Regions from separate parts of the Myroides phaeus genome, predicted to be linked through region 1. Evidence: riboswitches for the same ligand, from Rfam matches in the RefSeq annotation. Region 1 holds a riboswitch; the other holds the start of a gene.
The links. Region 1 has a riboswitch for cobalamin ahead of GQS07_RS03045 (TonB-dependent receptor). Riboswitches for the same ligand answer to the same signal wherever they lie in the genome.
Positions count from the first base shown of each region.

Region 1 (8,839 bases):
TTATTTTAGCGTGTTTGACTTTTTCTAATCGCTTTATTGAAATTTTAAAATGGCAGAATCTCTCGTCATTAATCAAACCAGTTAGCGTTTGGCAGGCAACTAAGCAAGTGTTAAGTGCGCTTACTTTGGGTATATTTACCCCTAATGGTATTGGTGAATATGCAGGAAAGGCATTGTATTTTGAGAAAAAAGACGCAAGTAGAGTTATCTTTTTAAATATGATCTGTAATGGCGTTCAAGTCATTTATGCCATTGTATTTGGATTGATAGGACTAAGTATTCTTAATCAATTCCACGAAATAATTCCGAATTACTATTTGTTTATTGCCTATGCTGTAATTGCAACTGTAATTTTAATCTTGTTTTCACTGCGTCATTTTACGATAAAAGGGTATTCTATTAAATCACTTATCGAAATGATAAATGAAATCCCTCGTCAGAAACATCGTAAAAACTTAATCTTAGCATTCTTTCGCTATGCTTCTTTTACCCACCAATATGTGATTTTATACTACTTATTAGGTGTTGACATTCCTTATTTTGAATTGTTATGTGCAGTTTCTGCTATCTATTTAATGGCATCATCACTTCCTAACTTTCAGTTTTTAGAGTTTGCTGTAAAAGGTAGTATTGCTATGTTTATTTTCACCGCTTTGGGAGTTAATCAATGGGTAGTAGCGTTGGTCGCAACATTAATTTGGTTACTAAACATTGTATTGCCTATCAGCATCGGTAGTATATTTGTGATGACTTATAGAGTAAAGCAAAAAGAAGAAGCTGATTTATAACGTAACAAGCAGTTCCAAGATTATTTTAAAGACAACTATCGTTTATTTAAAACAACAGGAATAATAAATTGACTTGTAACTGGTACGCCTCTTTTTACAGCTGGATGAACTACTGAAAATACTTGCCCTTGTTCGTGTAAGAACTTATTAATTGTTTTTGTCTGTTCTATTAGCGTTTCCGGCAAATCATATAATTCAAAGTCTACCTGTGAATCTGTCTTAACTGTTACTAATATTTTTAAGGTATCAAGCTGAGTAAAATTACCCTCAATAGTATCTGCATTAAAACGAACTTGCAAATTCTGGGTAATAAAAGAAAAGAAACAATCCCTTTTAGACTTGTCATCTAACAAAGAATCACACAAATCTACTGTCGGATATGTATCAACTTTAGTCCAATCAATTTTATCTAATTCTTCTTTTAGCAACACTTCCTCATCTGGCAATTGATTGTATTTCAATTGACAGGAAACAGTTAAAACCAGTAAAAAGATAAACATCAGTGATTTTTTCATAGCTTGGATTATTGTACCTTTATTTCTCAAAAATACAAAAAATACGAATGGAATATTTACTATTAATCGTTGCACTTGTTTTATTAGCAGGCGGAGTGGTCGGAAGTGTGCTTCCTGCCCTACCTGGATTACCCCTAAGTTGGTTTGGAATACTGTGTTTATATCTAACAACAGGTGTTGAAATAAATCACTATATCTTGTGGATTACTTGTGTTATTACCATCGCAATTTCAATTTTAGACTACGTTATTCCTGCACAGGGGACAAAGCGTTTTGGTGGCTCATACTACGGAATATGGGGCACTAACATCGGTTTGGTTGTTGGTTTAATTGCTCCAATTCCTTTTGGTTTTATAATCGGACCTTTTGTTGGGGCACTTTTAGGCGAGTTATTATTTGACTATAAAAATATCAACCGAGCACTGAAAGCTGCTTCTGGTTCTTTCCTTGGTTTTTTAGTATCAACTTTTATGAAAATAGTTGTTTCTATTGTATTTGTAGCCCTTGGAATTAGCATAATTTGGAAGAATGCCAGTATATGGTTCTAAAAAAAAACGTCGTATTATCACTAATACGACGTTTTTTTTATTCTTAACAGGTGATTTACTATTTCAAACTCACTTCTTTTTTTCCTCCAATAATTGGCTTTTCAACAAATGTTATCCCAATTCCAAATAGAATAATTGCTCCTCCATAAATCATCTGCATTGTAATCTCTTCATTTAAGAACATCCAAGCTAAAAAGGCTGCTAATAAAGCTTGACTCAATAAACTTAGTGAAACTCTCGTTGCTCGCATATGCTTTGTTGCAAAGCTTAACAGGAACCAAGCGATTAACTGACATACAATTCCTTGCACAACTAATGTTAACCATCCCATACTACTGAACCCAGAAAACTCTGACCCCATTGCAAAGTTTGTGATTCCTAAAAAGATTGAAGAAACCAATAAACTGTATGACATAAATGGTATAATCTCTACTTTTTCTAAAACCTTTTTACTGAATAAAATATAACACGCATATAAGATACCTGACAAAATTCCAAAGGCAAATGGCAAGTCAAAAGACAAATCCATAAACACATCTACACCAACTAAAACAACCATTCCTGTGATAGCGAATACGGTTCCTATCCAAAAATTGATACTTGGTTTTGAACTCAAGAAGAAATAACTCCCTATTCCTACCCAAACGGGTGCAAGATTAGTTAGCAAAGTAGCTTGAGTAGCTGTTGACCCTTGAATAGCAAAGTTCCAAACGCCTATATCTGCACCAAAGAAAAAACCACATAACACAATTAGCATCATCGTTTTTAAATCGTACAGCTTCATTTGCTTTGTAAATAAGGCGTAAGGCACTACAAATACAGCTGCAATAGCCATTCGATAAAATGCTGAAATTAGAGGCGGTGTCAAGTCTAATTTTACGATAACAGGAAAAATCGAAATACACACGATTCCTATTAATAATGCTAATCTTGGTTTTGATAACATTGGCGTGATTTTAATTTATTTGATTTTGTAAAGAAAACAATTCATTTGAAATATATTTACACAAAAATCAAAATGTTGGAACAATTTATTCCTTTATTAAATAATTTTTCAGAATTACAAACAGCTTCTTTTGTAACCAATTATTGTTTATTCCCTGAAAGTAATGAGTATAATGCTTGTTCTTTTTCAATCAATAACTACAAGATAATTTACCGAGAAGCTAAGGTTACACCCAAGAAAACAGGACTTTTTGTAGCTATCTGGAAAAGGAATGAACACGGGATTACAGAACCTTATCACATTGCTGACGACTTTGATTTTATGATTATCTCTTGTGTTGAAAACAACAACAAAGGTTATTTTATCTTCCCAAAAGATGTATTGGCCACCTTAAACATTATTTCTTCAGCCAATAAGGAAGGTAAAAGAGGTATGCGCGTATACCCAACTTGGGATATTCCGACCAATAAACAAGCGATTAACACACAGAAAAAACATAAAGACTTTTTTACAATTCTATAATTATTCCGAGATATCCCTAATAAAAGTATAGCATTCTGATACTATGCTGTTTAAATTACTTTTTTAAGATATTATTTTATATATATTTGTAACCGATACTATGGTTGTCTTTCGAGATATTAAAAGGGAATTAGGTGTAAATCCTAAACAGACCCGCTGCTGTAAACTCGTCCAGAAAACAAACCGCGTTATCCACTGTTGTCTCTGTATAATGGGAAGGATGTTTGTTTTTGAGTAAGTCAGAATACCTGCCGTTTTATCTTAATTGTTTGATGTTTTCGGGTATAAAACAGCGAACGCACTTCTTCGTTTATTGCTAACGATAGGTTAGATGCGTTTCTTTCTTCCCTTTTCCATCAACTTTGTTAGCTGACTAAACTATGAACTTAAAACTACTCCCTTTAGGAATATGTTGTTTGATAGGAACTTCCCTATTCGCACAACAAAAACAAGATACGATTACTTCTCTAAATGAGATTGTAATTGAAAAAGAAGTTTTTAAAGACCTTATTCCTGTACAAACTTTACAAGGAGAACAACTTGAAAGATTAAACAGCCATAGTGTTGCTGATGCTTTACGCTATTTTGCGGGTATCAAAATCAAAGACTATGGAGGAATGGGTGGACTAAAAACAGTGGATGTCCGCAATATGGGTACGCATCACGTAGGTGTGTTTTACAATGGTGTTCAAATTGGAAATGCACAAAATGGTATTGTAGATTTAGGTAAATTCTCTTTAGATAATGTAGAAGCTGTAAAACTATACAACGGACAACGCAGTGCTATTTTTCAATCTGCAAAGGAATACGCTTCTGCTTCTACTGTCTATATTCAAACTAAAAAACCGGTCTTTAAAGAGGGAAAAGATTATAACTTTTCTGCTAAGTACAAAGCAGGGTCTATTCAGTTAGTGAATCCTTCTGTTAGAACGGAATACAAGGTAAATGACAATGTGAGTACCAGTATTAGTGCTGAGTACATTTACTCTAATGGGGATTATAAATTCAGACAAAAAAAACTCAACATAGATGGTTCGGTTGCTTATGATACAATTGGACACAGACTTAATAGTGACATTGAAGCCTATCGAATTGAAAACGCTTGGTATGGTAAAAACGATAAGAATACTTGGCAAGCAAATGTGTATTACTACCAATCAGACAGAGGATTACCTGGTGCTGTGATTAAAAAGAGTGATACTACTATTGAAACAGAAAACATCAATGAACGCCAAGGAGACAAAAACTTTATGGCACAAGCAGAGTGGACACGCTTTGTAACTGATAAATACTCTTTTTTATTAAAAGGGAAGTTTGCTTATGATTTGATGCATTATAAATCTCGTAAAACAGTAGGTTTTGAAGGGGAAGAGGTTACGTATAACCCACAATTCGACAATACTTTTTACCAACAAGACTGGTATATATCGGCAGCTCACCTTTACAAAATAACCGATATTTGGGAGGTATCTTTGGCTACTGACATTCAATACAACAAACTAAATGCTACGCGAAAAGGACAAGGAACATTGTTTTCTTATCCTGAGAGATATACTTTCTTGACATCATTAGCCACATCTGTTAATCTTGGAAAGGTAAAAGCTCAAGGGAATATTCTTGGAACATTCACTAAAGAAAAAGTACGCCATAACCTACAAGCTCCTGACCGTTCTGTGTGGGCTCCTTCTCTATTCTTGAGCTACAAACCTTGGGATAGTGAAGACTTTATAGTTCACGCTTTCTATAAATACATCTTTAGGCTACCTACTTTCAACGATTTGTATTATACACAATTGGGAACGTCTAATTTACGACCTGAAGTATCAAGACAATTCAACGTAGGTTTTACTTATAGCAAACCATTAAACACACGTTTCTTTGATGAAGTACATTTATCTGTAGAGTCTTATTATGCGAATATCACAGATAAAATCATTGCTTCTCCTACCTCAAGTATGATGCGTTGGATGATGACAAACTTAGGTAAGGTTGAAAACTACGGTATTGAATCTTCGGCAGGAACAACAGTTAATATTATAGACGACCTAACACTTGGTGTAAATCTAACGTACGAATATACCGTTGCTAAAGACAAAAGTACTACCCTATTTGGACAACCTTCGTATTATGGTGACCAAATTCCTTATGCTCCTTGGCATTCAGGGTCTTCAATTGTGTCATTAGACTATAAAGATTGGGCATTTAACTATAGCTTTATCTATGTTGGAAAACGTTATAACGGTAATAAAAACAATATTAAACGCAATGAGATACAACCTTGGTACACACACGATTTATCATTGCAAAAAAGCTTTAAATGGAATAACTACCGTTTTAAAGCATCTATAGAAGCTAACAATATAGCGAATCAATATTATGAAGTTGTAACTAACTTCCCTATGCCAGGGCGCAACTTTCGTTTTACTTTAAACTTTGAATTATGAGATTAAAAAATATATACTTACTCCTTTTTTCTTTGATTCTATTAACGAGTTGTAGAAAAGATGAAATGATATTCTTATCGGACAGCTCTACTGTTTCTATCCCTACTCCTTCAGACCAATACAGAGGTTTCTATCTGTTAAACGAAGGGAATATGGGGATGAATAGAGCTTCAATTGACTTATTTGAATATGATAGTGGAGTTTATACACGAGATATATTTTCTGAGAGAAACCCTAACATTACTAAAGAATTAGGAGATGTTGGAAATGACATCCAAATCTATGGTAAGAAGGTTTATGCTACGATAAACGTTTCAAACTTTGTAGAAGTATTTGATGTTGAAACAGGAAAACATATCAAACAAATTCACGTTCCAAATTGTCGTTATTTAAAATTTAAAGACGGTAAGGCTTACGTGAGTTCTTATTCGGGAAAAGTTGAAATCAACCCGAATGCAGAAATTGGCTTTGTTGCTGAAATAGACACTTTATCCTTAGAGGTTACACGTAAAGTAGTGGTAGGTTACCAACCTGAGGAAATGGTTATAAAAGGCAATAAACTATATGTAGCTAACTCTGGTGGATATAGAGTACCAAACTATGACACTACTGTATCTGTAGTAGATTTAACTACGTTTACTGAAATCAAAAAAATAGATGTAGGAATTAACTTACACCGTATGCAAATGGACCGCAATGGTGATATATACGTAAGCTCACGTGGTGATTACTACAATGAAGAACCAAGTTTATATGTAATTGACTCTAATACAGACAAAGTCAAACAAAAGTTAGACATCCCTATTTCTAATATGACAATTGATGATGATAAATTGTATTATTACGCAACGTCATATAAACACAATACGGGTCAGAATACTATTTCATATGGTATTTTAAATACAAATACGAAGCAAATTATCACAGATAACATTATAACGGATGGGACAGATAGACAAATATTAATCCCTTATGGAATTGCAGTAAACCCAGAAACTAAGGATATATATATGACAGATGCCCAAGATTATGTGGGTACTGGATTTGTATATTGTTATTCCCCTGAAGGAAAACTAAAATGGCGAACTACTGGAGGTAATATACCTGCACACTTTGCCTTTATTAAAAAATAAACCAACTTATATAAATTATGAAAAAAAAGTATTTAAGATTATCCTCATTAGCTGCAATATGCCTTGGAGGTTTATTCTTTTTTAGTTGTTCAAATGACGATGGAACTCCTTTTACAGTAGCTCCAGAAAAACCAGTTATTCCAGTAGAATCTTCTGATTTAAAACTATCTGGAGAATATGCCACAGACCGAAGTCAATCAATTGCGATTATTCCTAATCTTGAAAAATTCACTTCACCAAAAGTAACGTGGAAAGTTATTGGTTTCAATAATATAGCTAAAGACTCAGTTATCAGTAATGATAATGACTTATATTTTGTTACTTTAAAAGAAGGACGTTATAATCTAATCGTACAAGTACAAGACGATAATAACCAAATAACTCACAGTTTTGATATTAAAATAGAGAAAGAAAAAGAAGCTTATAAAAATCATATTTTTAAAATATATGATTTCTTACCTTCATATGGGCAGTTTACAAATAAATTACCTAAATACGAAGAGGGAGATACTAAAGAAATAATGATTGAAAAAGCGGAAAAAGCAATCGCTGTACCAAAACCAAGTATGATTAGCTTAGGTGGTTTTGGTGGTTATGTTGTATTTGGTTTTGATCACACAGTTGTAAATGTACCAGGAAAACGAGATTTTAGAGTTTTAGGAAATGCTTTTTGGGCAAATGCAAACCCTAATGCAGGTGCAAGTGGAAGAGGTGGTAGTTGTGAACCAGGTGTGATAATGGTTGCTTATGATAAAAATGGTAATGGTGTTCCTGATGAAGATGAATGGTATGAAATCGCAGGAAGTGAGCACTCAAAACCAAAAACAGTAAAGGATTATGAAATCACTTTCTATAGACCTGAAGCGAATAAAGAACCTGTAAAAGATCCGGCTCTTACTTGGGCTACAGATTTAGAGTATATGAGATGGGAAGATAATCAAGGGAACAAAGGGTATAAACCCAAGAATACTTTCCATCAGCAAAGCTATTTCCCAGAATGGGTAAAAGATGATAAGATCACTTTTAAAGGGACCTTATTGCCAAATAATGCAATTGATGAGAGTGGTCAAGGAAATTATTGGGTATTATATAGCTTTGATTATGGATATGCTGATAATGCTCCGAATAAAGATGACGAATCAGCAATTGATATTTCTTGGGCAGTAGATAAAGATGGTAAAAAAGTAAACTTACCAGGAATTGATTTTATTAAAGTTTACACTGGATTAAATCAAGAAGCTGGCTGGTTAGGAGAAACTTCTACTGAAGTAAGTGGTGCTATTGACTTACATTTAGAAGGAACTTCTATTCCTACAAGATAGAAAAACAAAAACAAACTAATTTATGTTATTAAAAAGTAAAATAATACTTAGCTTATCACTTGTTGTCCTTGCAACAAGTGGTTGCTCAAGTAGTGATGATTCAAACAACACTATTCTTCCTCCAACAGATCCTTCTGTACCAATTAATCCTACAGCTCCTGTCACAAACTTTAGTCACGTTACTAAAGTGTTTGAATTTAAACCTGCTTACGGGCAATTTACAAACAAATTACCTAAATATGAACCTGGAGATACAGAGCAGGATATGATAAAAAAGGCATTGAATTATGTCTCAGGTAAAAACCCTTCTGTAGTAAGCTTAGGTGCATTCGGTGGTTATATTGTTGTAGGGTTTGATTCTCCTATCTTAAATGTAGAAGGCTTTCGCGATTTTAGAGTTTTAGGAAACGCTTTTGAAAATAACGCTGAACCAGGAATAATTATGGTAGCTTATGACAAAAATGGAGATGGAATTCCTAATGAAGATGAGTGGTATGAAATTAAAGGAAGTGGACATTCATTAATGGGTACGATCCAGAATTACGAAATTACATACTATAAACCTGAAAAAGATAAAGATAATAAAACAGGGGACTTCGAGGAATATGTAGAATGGTCGGA
Region 1 covers NZ_CP047050.1:656,009-664,847, forward strand. The annotation lists gene GQS07_RS03020 (hypothetical protein) at 1-788, shown strand, start outside; gene GQS07_RS03025 (hypothetical protein) at 824-1,303, opposite strand; gene GQS07_RS03030 (DUF456 domain-containing protein) at 1,351-1,851, shown strand; gene GQS07_RS03035 (DMT family transporter) at 1,910-2,797, opposite strand; gene GQS07_RS03040 (MepB family protein) at 2,870-3,319, shown strand; cobalamin riboswitch at 3,404-3,590, shown strand; gene GQS07_RS03045 (TonB-dependent receptor) at 3,700-5,763, shown strand; gene GQS07_RS03050 (YncE family protein) at 5,760-6,896, shown strand; gene GQS07_RS03055 (cell surface protein) at 6,914-8,218, shown strand; gene GQS07_RS03060 (PKD domain-containing protein) at 8,241-8,839, shown strand, end outside.

Region 2 (8,839 bases), 1.1 Mb from region 1:
GCAAAACCTTTTTGTTTCGCTTCTAACATTAAGTCTTTTGGTAAAGTTTCAAGTGTATATTTAGAAATTTCTTTTTCAAGCATATATAGTTCTTCATATTGTTTTAAGAACCACATATCAATCTTAGTAATTTCATGAATTCTGCTTAATGGAATTCCGTGTTGGATTGCATCATAGATTACAAAAACTCTATCCCAGCTTGCGTGAGTTAATTTTTCAATGATTTGATCATAGTTTGTATAACCTTTACCATCAGCTCCTAAACCGTTACGTTTAATTTCTAATGATTGTGTTGCTTTGTGTAATGCTTCTTGGAATGAACGTCCAATCCCCATTACCTCACCAACTGATTTCATTTGAAGACCTAATGTGCGGTCAGCTCCTTCAAATTTATCAAAGTTCCAACGAGGGATTTTTACAATTACATAATCTAAAGTCGGCTCAAATAAAGCTGATGTAGATTTAGTAATTTGGTTTTGTAACTCGTCTAATGTATAACCTAACGCTAATTTAGTAGCTACTTTAGCAATAGGGTATCCAGTTGCTTTAGATGCTAAAGCAGAAGAACGAGATACACGTGGGTTAATTTCAATAGCAACAATATCTTCTTTTTCATCTGGAGACACAGCGAACTGTACGTTACATCCACCAGCGAAGTTTCCGATACTACGCATCATTTTGATAGATAAATCACGCATTCTTTGGAATGTTCTATCTGATAATGTCATAGCAGGTGCTACAGTAATACTATCTCCAGTGTGGATTCCCATAGGGTCCATGTTTTCAATAGTACATATAATTACTACGTTATCGTTTTTATCGCGTAATAATTCTAATTCATATTCTTTCCATCCAAGTAAAGCTTTGTCAATTAAAACTTCGTGGATTGGAGATGCTTCAAGACCATTTTTCAATAGTTCGTCAAAGTCTTCCGCTTTGTAAACAAAAGCAGCTCCTGTTCCTCCTAAAGTAAACGAAGGACGAATTACTAATGGGAAACCGAATTCTTGTGCAATTTCTTTCCCTTCTAAGTAAGAAGTAGCAGTTTTTGCAGGTGCAGCAGGAACGTCAATTTTTTCTAACAATTGTTTGAATTGCTCACGGTCCTCTGTAACGTTGATAGCGTTGATATCAACTCCGATAAGGCGAACTCCAAAATCAGACCAAATACCTTTATCGTCACATTCTAAACATAAGTTCAATGCTGTCTGTCCTCCCATTGTAGGTAGTACAGCATCAATTTCAGGATGCGCCACAAGGATCTCGATGATTGATCTTGCTGTCAAAGGTTTTAAGTAAATATGATCTGCCATTGAAGGGTCAGTCATAATTGTAGCAGGGTTAGAGTTAATAAGGATAACTTTAATTCCCTCTTCTCTTAGAGATCTTGCTGACTGTGAACCTGAATAGTCAAATTCACAAGCTTGTCCGATAATGATTGGTCCAGAACCAATGATTAGTACAGTTTTAATGGAAGTGTCTTTAGGCATCTTTAATTGTGTTGTTATGTTAATTACTTTATAATCAATAAAGTAAGTTTAGTGTTGTTGTGTGTGATAGATAGTTTCGTTTCCGACAGACTATAAAAAAAGGCGTTACGAATAATAGTAACACCTTTAGCTATGTTTTATACAAACATTATTTTTTATGTCTTGTTTCACAAGAAACAGAGATTTTATGTCTTCCTTTAGCTCTTCTTGCAGCTAATACTTTTCTACCGTTTGGAGTAGACATTCTTTCCATGAAACCATGCTTGTTTCTTCTTTTTCTATTCGATGGTTGAAACGTTCTTTTGCTCATTGCTTTTATCTTTAAATCTTAAATTTTACTATCTCAAAAAATCAGCTTCGAAATACTTGTCCTTTCAAAACCGAGTGCAAATATATAAAAGTCTTTTTACTCTTACAAAATGTTTTGAAAAATATTTTTAGTTTTTCTTTTGAGTTTTCCTTCTCTTGCAAATATAATAGAAAAGGTAACTAATTATAGTATATAATGTGAGAATTTATAATTTTGCATTTTAATAGAATTATAGAAACATTATGAATTTAGGTTTATTTGTGAAAATATGTAAAATCTCTTTGAAGTATTTCGCATATTTTTTGCTTGTGTTCTTCATAGGAAGGTTATTTTTTTTACTTAATTATGGAAACTTTACTGAGTTAGCGGCTTATAAAACAGGGATTATTGAATCTTTTATTGTTGGAGCTCGTTTTGACGTGTCTGCAATTTGTTATGGTTTTTTACCAATAGTTTTATTTTGGTTAGTTTCTTTATTTATACCTAAGAGAATTGAGTCGAAGTTTATTTCTGTTTTTCTAAGTTCTGCTAAGTATTATTTATTATTTGTCTTAGTTGTATTTGTTTCTTTAATAACAATAGATTTTTTCTTTTACCAGTTTTTCCAATCTCATATTAATTTATTGTTCTTTGGAATCTTTTATGATGATACTACAGCAGTATTAAATTCAGTTTGGACAGACTATCCTTTGTTTAAAATTCTCGGTGTATATGTTATTGCTATTCTTGGTTTACTATTAGTGTCTCGTTTTGTAAAGAGAAGTGCTAATAATTTACCTACTACCAATAATAAGGTGATCGGTTTAATAATGCTTTTACTATTTCCTTTATTTTTTATTGGAATGAGGGGGAGCGTAGGTGTTTTTACACTTAGAAGAGAGCATACAAATATTACTACAAATGAGTTTGTAAATTCCTTATGTTATAATGCCTTGTATTCTTTGAAGTTTGCTAATTCAGAGCGAAAAGAAAACGCAATAAATCCAGATATTGAAAGCGAACTGAAAGCTATTGGTTTAAATAGTTTTGCTGAGGTTCAAAAGATGTATAAAGGAACGAACGATTCTTTGTTCGACAATGAAATGTATGCTCATACTGCTTATAATGAATTTTTAAAGCAAAATCCTCCTAACATAATTTTTATTCAAATGGAAAGTATGAGTAATCATTACTTTGATATAAATACAGATGAGTTTAATTTAATAGGTGATTTGGCTGATGAATTGCCTGATTTGTATTACTTTAAAAATGGACTATCTGCTTATAATGGGACAATACAAACACTTGAGAGTTTTTTAATAGGTACACCTAAAACAATTATATCTCAATCAGTTTATTTTGATACTCCTTTTACTTCGTCGGTAGCATTACCTTTTAAAGAGAATGGGTATAGTACGTATTTTCTAACAGGAGCAAGTATATCTTGGCGTAATATTGATAATATGATTAAACATCAAGGTTATGATTATATTGAGGGAAAAAATAATATTCAGAGCAAATATCCAAATGCAGAGGAATTTGCTTGGGGAGTACACGATGGTTATTTGTTTGACTATATTTTTGATAAACTAAAAGAAGACCCTTCTAAACCTAAGTATATTTTTGGGTTGACAATTAGTAACCATACTCCTTTTGAAGTTCCTAAGTCCTTTAAAACAAAGCCTATTCGTATGCCTGATAATTTATTAAAGGAGATTCGTGTAGATGAAGCTACGGCATATGCTAATTTTTACTCACATCAATATGCTGCGTCTGAGCTTGCCCGATTAATAAAAGAGATTAAAAATTCGCCATTTGGAGAAAATACAATTATTGTTGCATCAGGAGACCATAATATTAGACAAGTGTTTGAATATAAACCAGAGCAAGGGTTTCTAAAAAGAAGTGTTCCAATTCTATTTTATATTCCAGAGAAATATAAACCAAGTTATTTTAATGATGAAGTTATTGCTTCTCACAAAGATATTTTTCCAACTATATTTAATTTAGCATTATCAAATACTAAATATACTTATACGGGAGACGATTTATTTAAAGAGAACATTCCATATCGATTTGCAATCAATGATTATAATTTTATAGCAGATTCAATTGGAGTAATTTCAATAGAGAATGGTCAGCCTTATTTCTACAAATGGATAAACAAGCAAAAAAGAGATCTTAAGATAAGTGATGTGAAAGAAGAACACGCTAAGGTTTTACGAGATAAAATGGATAGTTATAAAACGATGAAAACGATAAAGATTTATCAAGACATTTTAAAAAATAAATAAGCTAATAAGAGGAGTTACATTATAAGATGTGACTCCTTTTTTATTTATTACTAATTACATTACGGTAAATTAATTGTAAAATTAGCTGTAATTAAAGTGTAATAAAAAATATCATTCGTTAGCGCATTCTATAGTTATTCTCAAAACTTTCTTTATATTCGCTTTTCGGTTCTCCTAAATATAGGAGGAATCTATCAACAAAGAGAGGTTACACTTAACTGTGTATGAAAAGGGAATCGTGTTAAAATCACGAACTGTCGCGCAACTGTAAGTAACGCATAGGCTTTTATCCAAAGTAAACCACTGTCGTCATAAACGATGGGAAGGTTGATAAAAGTTGTTACAAGTCAGGAGACCTGCCTATTTTTTTAAAGACGATGCTTTCGCGGTTTAGAGCTTAATGTCAAGTTGAAATACAAATAAAAGAAGTACAGCCTAAAAGTACTTTAGCAGAGATTTAGTTTTTTGTTTGATAAGCTAAATCGCATTTTATTGTATTCATACTTCACGTTATTTTTCCATTCCCATATCGTTTTTAAGTCAGTGTTATTTGCTATAACAAGAGTATTCTCATTTGTTATCAGTAATCATACATTGTACTTATCGAATTGAAATAGTTATAAGCAATAATAATGGTTCTTAAAGAAACAGTAGAGGAGAGAAAAGTAAAAGCAGAAACACACGTATTTAAAGTCGTTTTTCCTGATACTACGAATCACCACAACACAATGTTTGGTGGTCGAGTGATTATGATGATGACAGAAACAGCTTTTATGACAGCAACGAGATTTTGTAGAAAGAACTTTGTAATCGTTAGTAGTGATAAAATTGATTTCTCTAAACCGATACCTGCAGGTTCATTAGTTGAAATGGTTGGTAAGGTTGAATCAATTGGAAATACAAGCATTCGCATTCGCGTAGAAGTCTATAGAGAGAAGATGAAAGAAGATTATAGGCAACAAGTGGTAAGTGGTGTGTTTACTTTAGTAGCATTGAATGATGATTTTAAACCGATTCCTATTTTGGATGAGGTAGAATAATTTAAATTTTGTAAGCATCTTACATTTTTTAGTTTTTGGTAGGGGGATAAATCTTTTAAAAGATTTATCCCTATTTTTTTACAATAAAAAAAGTATTTATATTGAAGATTGAAGGTAAGTAGAAAAGGATATACTTAATACAATAGCAACATTATAAGAGTATTAAATAGAATTAGTAGAGCAATTAAAATGTCTGTTTAAGAATATACATAAAGTATATGAATCACCGATTATAGGGCGTTATATAGGCTTTAAAGTATTTTTATTATAAGCTTCTTTGATACTTGTTTCACACAAGTACCACATAAGTACCACACATCTTCGAGAAAATGCCTTTTTTCCGAACCTCTGTGGTACGTATGTGGTAGATGTCTCGAACATAGTGTGTTTAAAACTGCGCTTTGATATGTTCTTTATTACAGGCACAATGCATTACATTTTAAATCTTTGTTTATTTTGTTTCGTATAGGAAAGAGATGTTTATACTTAGCTCCCAACTTTTGCACCTAATCTAAAAAATGTGTACAGTACAAATTAGGTTTGTCAATTAAAACAGAACACCTGAAGTTAGATGAAAGACTTGATATTATTTGTCTTATTGCATTTTTTTGTTTTCTGGGGGCTTCCATTAGAATTATAGGAAACGTATGATAGAATTATAGGAAACGTATGATAGGATTTGGAAAGCAATCAAATTAAGTATAGGCTGTTTTTAGCAAGACTAAAAAATTGCTCAGTAAAAGTAATTGAGGAAATAGATGAATAAAAGGATAAGGAAGTTCATAGGGAGAGAGGTAATAAAAAAGCCCTTTCATTTTAGAAAGAGCTTGAAGTATTGTTATTTTTTAGTACCTCCAGTAATGAGATAATAGATTACATAAAACCATCCTAAAACAAAGTGGATAATAGCCCAAAGTATAGATTTGTTTTTTTTCCAAGACAAATAAACTGCGGCAATAGAACCTACACTAAAACCAAATAAACCTCCACCCCATAATTGAATAGAAGGACCTCCTGCTATTGCAAACGTGCTTGCTAATAACATAACTGTTGTCCACAACAAATTTTCTTTTTTCATCTTACACAAGATTTAGGTTAATATATATACTAAAGTTAGTGAAATTAAAATGATTTTAACTTTATAACTCTTTGAAAAACGGATAGTTGTAGGGAATTTGGTAAAAGTAAGTAGTGGTTTGTATTTTAAGACACAAAAAAAGCGAAACTGTTAAGTTTCGCTTTCTATATTTTAGTGCTTGTGTAAAAATGCTTGACGTTGTAAAAGTGTTTCTTCACTTTCAACGTGATTGTCGTCTGGAATACAACAATCAACTGGGCATACAGCAGCACATTGAGGTTCTTCGTGGAATCCTTTACACTCCGTACATTTAGAAGGTACGATGTAGTAAAATTCATCAGATACTGGTTCTTGAGCCGCATCAGCGTCTACTTCAGATCCATCAGGTAAAACGATTTTACCAGAAAGGGCTGTACCATCTTTGTATCTCCAATCATCTGCACCTTCATAAATCGCTGTATTTGGACATTCAGGTTCGCAAGCTCCACAATTAATGCATTCGTCTGTTATAATGATTGCCATAGCTTATATTTTTGTTTTATATGTATTAACTTTGTGGCAAATTTACACCCAAAACAATTCACATACAAGTCAATATGGATTTAGATGTTAAAAAAGTTGCATTTGTTAAAATTGGAGACTTTTTACGCCAATTCGCTACAAATGAGTTTATAAGAAACAATGATGTTTGTCATAATGATAGATTTTATTGCGAATTTGAAGAATTAATTAATAGTAGCGTAAACTACAATGGTTGGTTTACAAGAGAACAAGTTATTAATTCGATTAGCTCTTGGGCTGATGCTTTGACTAAAGAAAACTTAGAAAAGTGGACTTCACAATATGATTTTGAAAAAGAACCTTTAAAGAAAGTTGGACTTATTTTAGCTGGAAATATTCCGTTAGTAGGGTTCCACGATTTCTTATCTGTCCTTATGTCAGGAAATATCGCTTTAGTAAAAATGTCTTCAAACGACCAGAAACTATTGCCTTTCTTGTCAAATTACTTGGTAGAGGTTGAACCTAAATTTGCTGATCGCGTAGTTTTTGTGAAAGGTAAATTGGAAGATTTTGATGCTGTTATTGCAACGGGTAGTGATAATACTGCGCGTTATTTTGACTACTACTTTAGCAAAGTGCCTAATATCATTCGTAAAAACAGAAACTCAGTAGCTGTTTTAAATGGCGAAGAAAGTCACGATGATATGGTTGCTTTAGGGAAAGACGTATTTACTTACTACGGATTAGGATGTAGAAACGTGTCTAAGTTATTTGTGCCAAGAGGTTTTGTATTTGATGGTTTTTACCAAGGAATGTACGAATACCGCGATGTTATTGAATATGAGAAATACTCAAATAACTACGACTATAACAAAGCAGTTTTCTTGATGAGTGAGTTCAAATTGTTAGACAATGGTTTCTTGACAATTAAAGAAGACACTACTTATGCATCACCTATATCGTCTGTATTTTACGAGTATTATGACGATATTGAAGAAGTGAAAACACGTCTTGCAAATGATCACGAGAAAATACAGTGTATTGTATCCAATAATTTAATTGACGGAAGTATTGCATTTGGACAAACGCAAAGCCCACAATTATGGGATTATGCAGATAATGTAGATACATTGCGTTTCTTATTAGATTTATAGAAAATGAAAAAGGTGCATAACTTTTCGGCTGGTCCTTGTTTGTTGCCAACCACAGTGTATGAACAAGCGGCTGAAGCTGTTCAGAATTTCAACGGTAGCGGTATGTCTATTTTATCTATCTCGCATAGAAGTAAAGAGTTTATCGCTGTGTTAGAAGAAGCAAAAGCATTGGCTTTGTCTTTACTTGGATTGGAAAACAAAGGGTATACTGCCTTGTTTTTACAAGGGGGAGCCAGTATGGAATTTATGCGTATTCCTTATAATTTATTAGCGCACAGGGCTGGTTATATCAATACCGGCACCTGGGCTACTAAAGCTTTGGAACAAGCTACTCAGTTTGGAGAAGTGGACTTAATCGCTTCTTCTGAGGATCAAAAGTTTACTTATATTCCGAAAGATATTATAGTACCAACCGGACTTGATTACCTTCATTTTACATCAAATAATACGATTTACGGAACACAGTTTAACGCTGTTCCTAAAGCAGATTGCCCTATTGTGTGTGATATGAGTTCTGATATCTATTCGCGTGAATTTGATTACGACAAAATTGATGTTATTTACGCAGGAGCACAAAAAAATATAGGTCCTGCTGGCTTGAGTGTTGTTTTGATTAAAGAAGAGGTATTAGGCAAAACATCGCGTTCTATTCCCAATATGCTGAATTATCAAGAGCATATAAATAAAGGGAGTTTGTACCACACAGCCAACGTGTTTGCAATCTATACAAGTTTATTAAACTTTAGATGGTTACACAATTTAGGTGGGGTATCAGCCATAGAAAAAGTCAATAATCAAAAAGCAGCTTTGTTGTACAAGGCAATTGACGATTGTGATTTTATCAATGGAATTGCAAAAGTAGACTCTCGTTCTAAGATGAACGTTACTTTTGATTTTGTAGAAGAGAAAATGGCACCTCTTTTTGATGCGCTATGTCAGGATGCGAAAATAATGAATATCAAAGGACACCGTTCTGTTGGTGGCTATAGAGCT
Region 2 covers NZ_CP047050.1:1,803,398-1,812,236, forward strand. The annotation lists gene carB (carbamoyl-phosphate synthase large subunit) at 1-1,490, opposite strand, end outside; gene rpmH (50S ribosomal protein L34) at 1,639-1,800, opposite strand; gene GQS07_RS08130 (LTA synthase family protein) at 2,043-4,073, shown strand; cobalamin riboswitch at 4,262-4,452, shown strand; gene GQS07_RS08135 (acyl-CoA thioesterase) at 4,706-5,113, shown strand; gene GQS07_RS08140 (hypothetical protein) at 5,952-6,191, opposite strand; gene GQS07_RS08145 (4Fe-4S dicluster domain-containing protein) at 6,363-6,713, opposite strand; gene GQS07_RS08150 (acyl-CoA reductase) at 6,788-7,846, shown strand; gene serC (3-phosphoserine/phosphohydroxythreonine transaminase) at 7,850-8,839, shown strand, end outside.
Region 2: linked by a shared signal. The riboswitch ahead of GQS07_RS08135 (acyl-CoA thioesterase) and the one ahead of GQS07_RS03045 (TonB-dependent receptor) in region 1 are both predicted to bind cobalamin.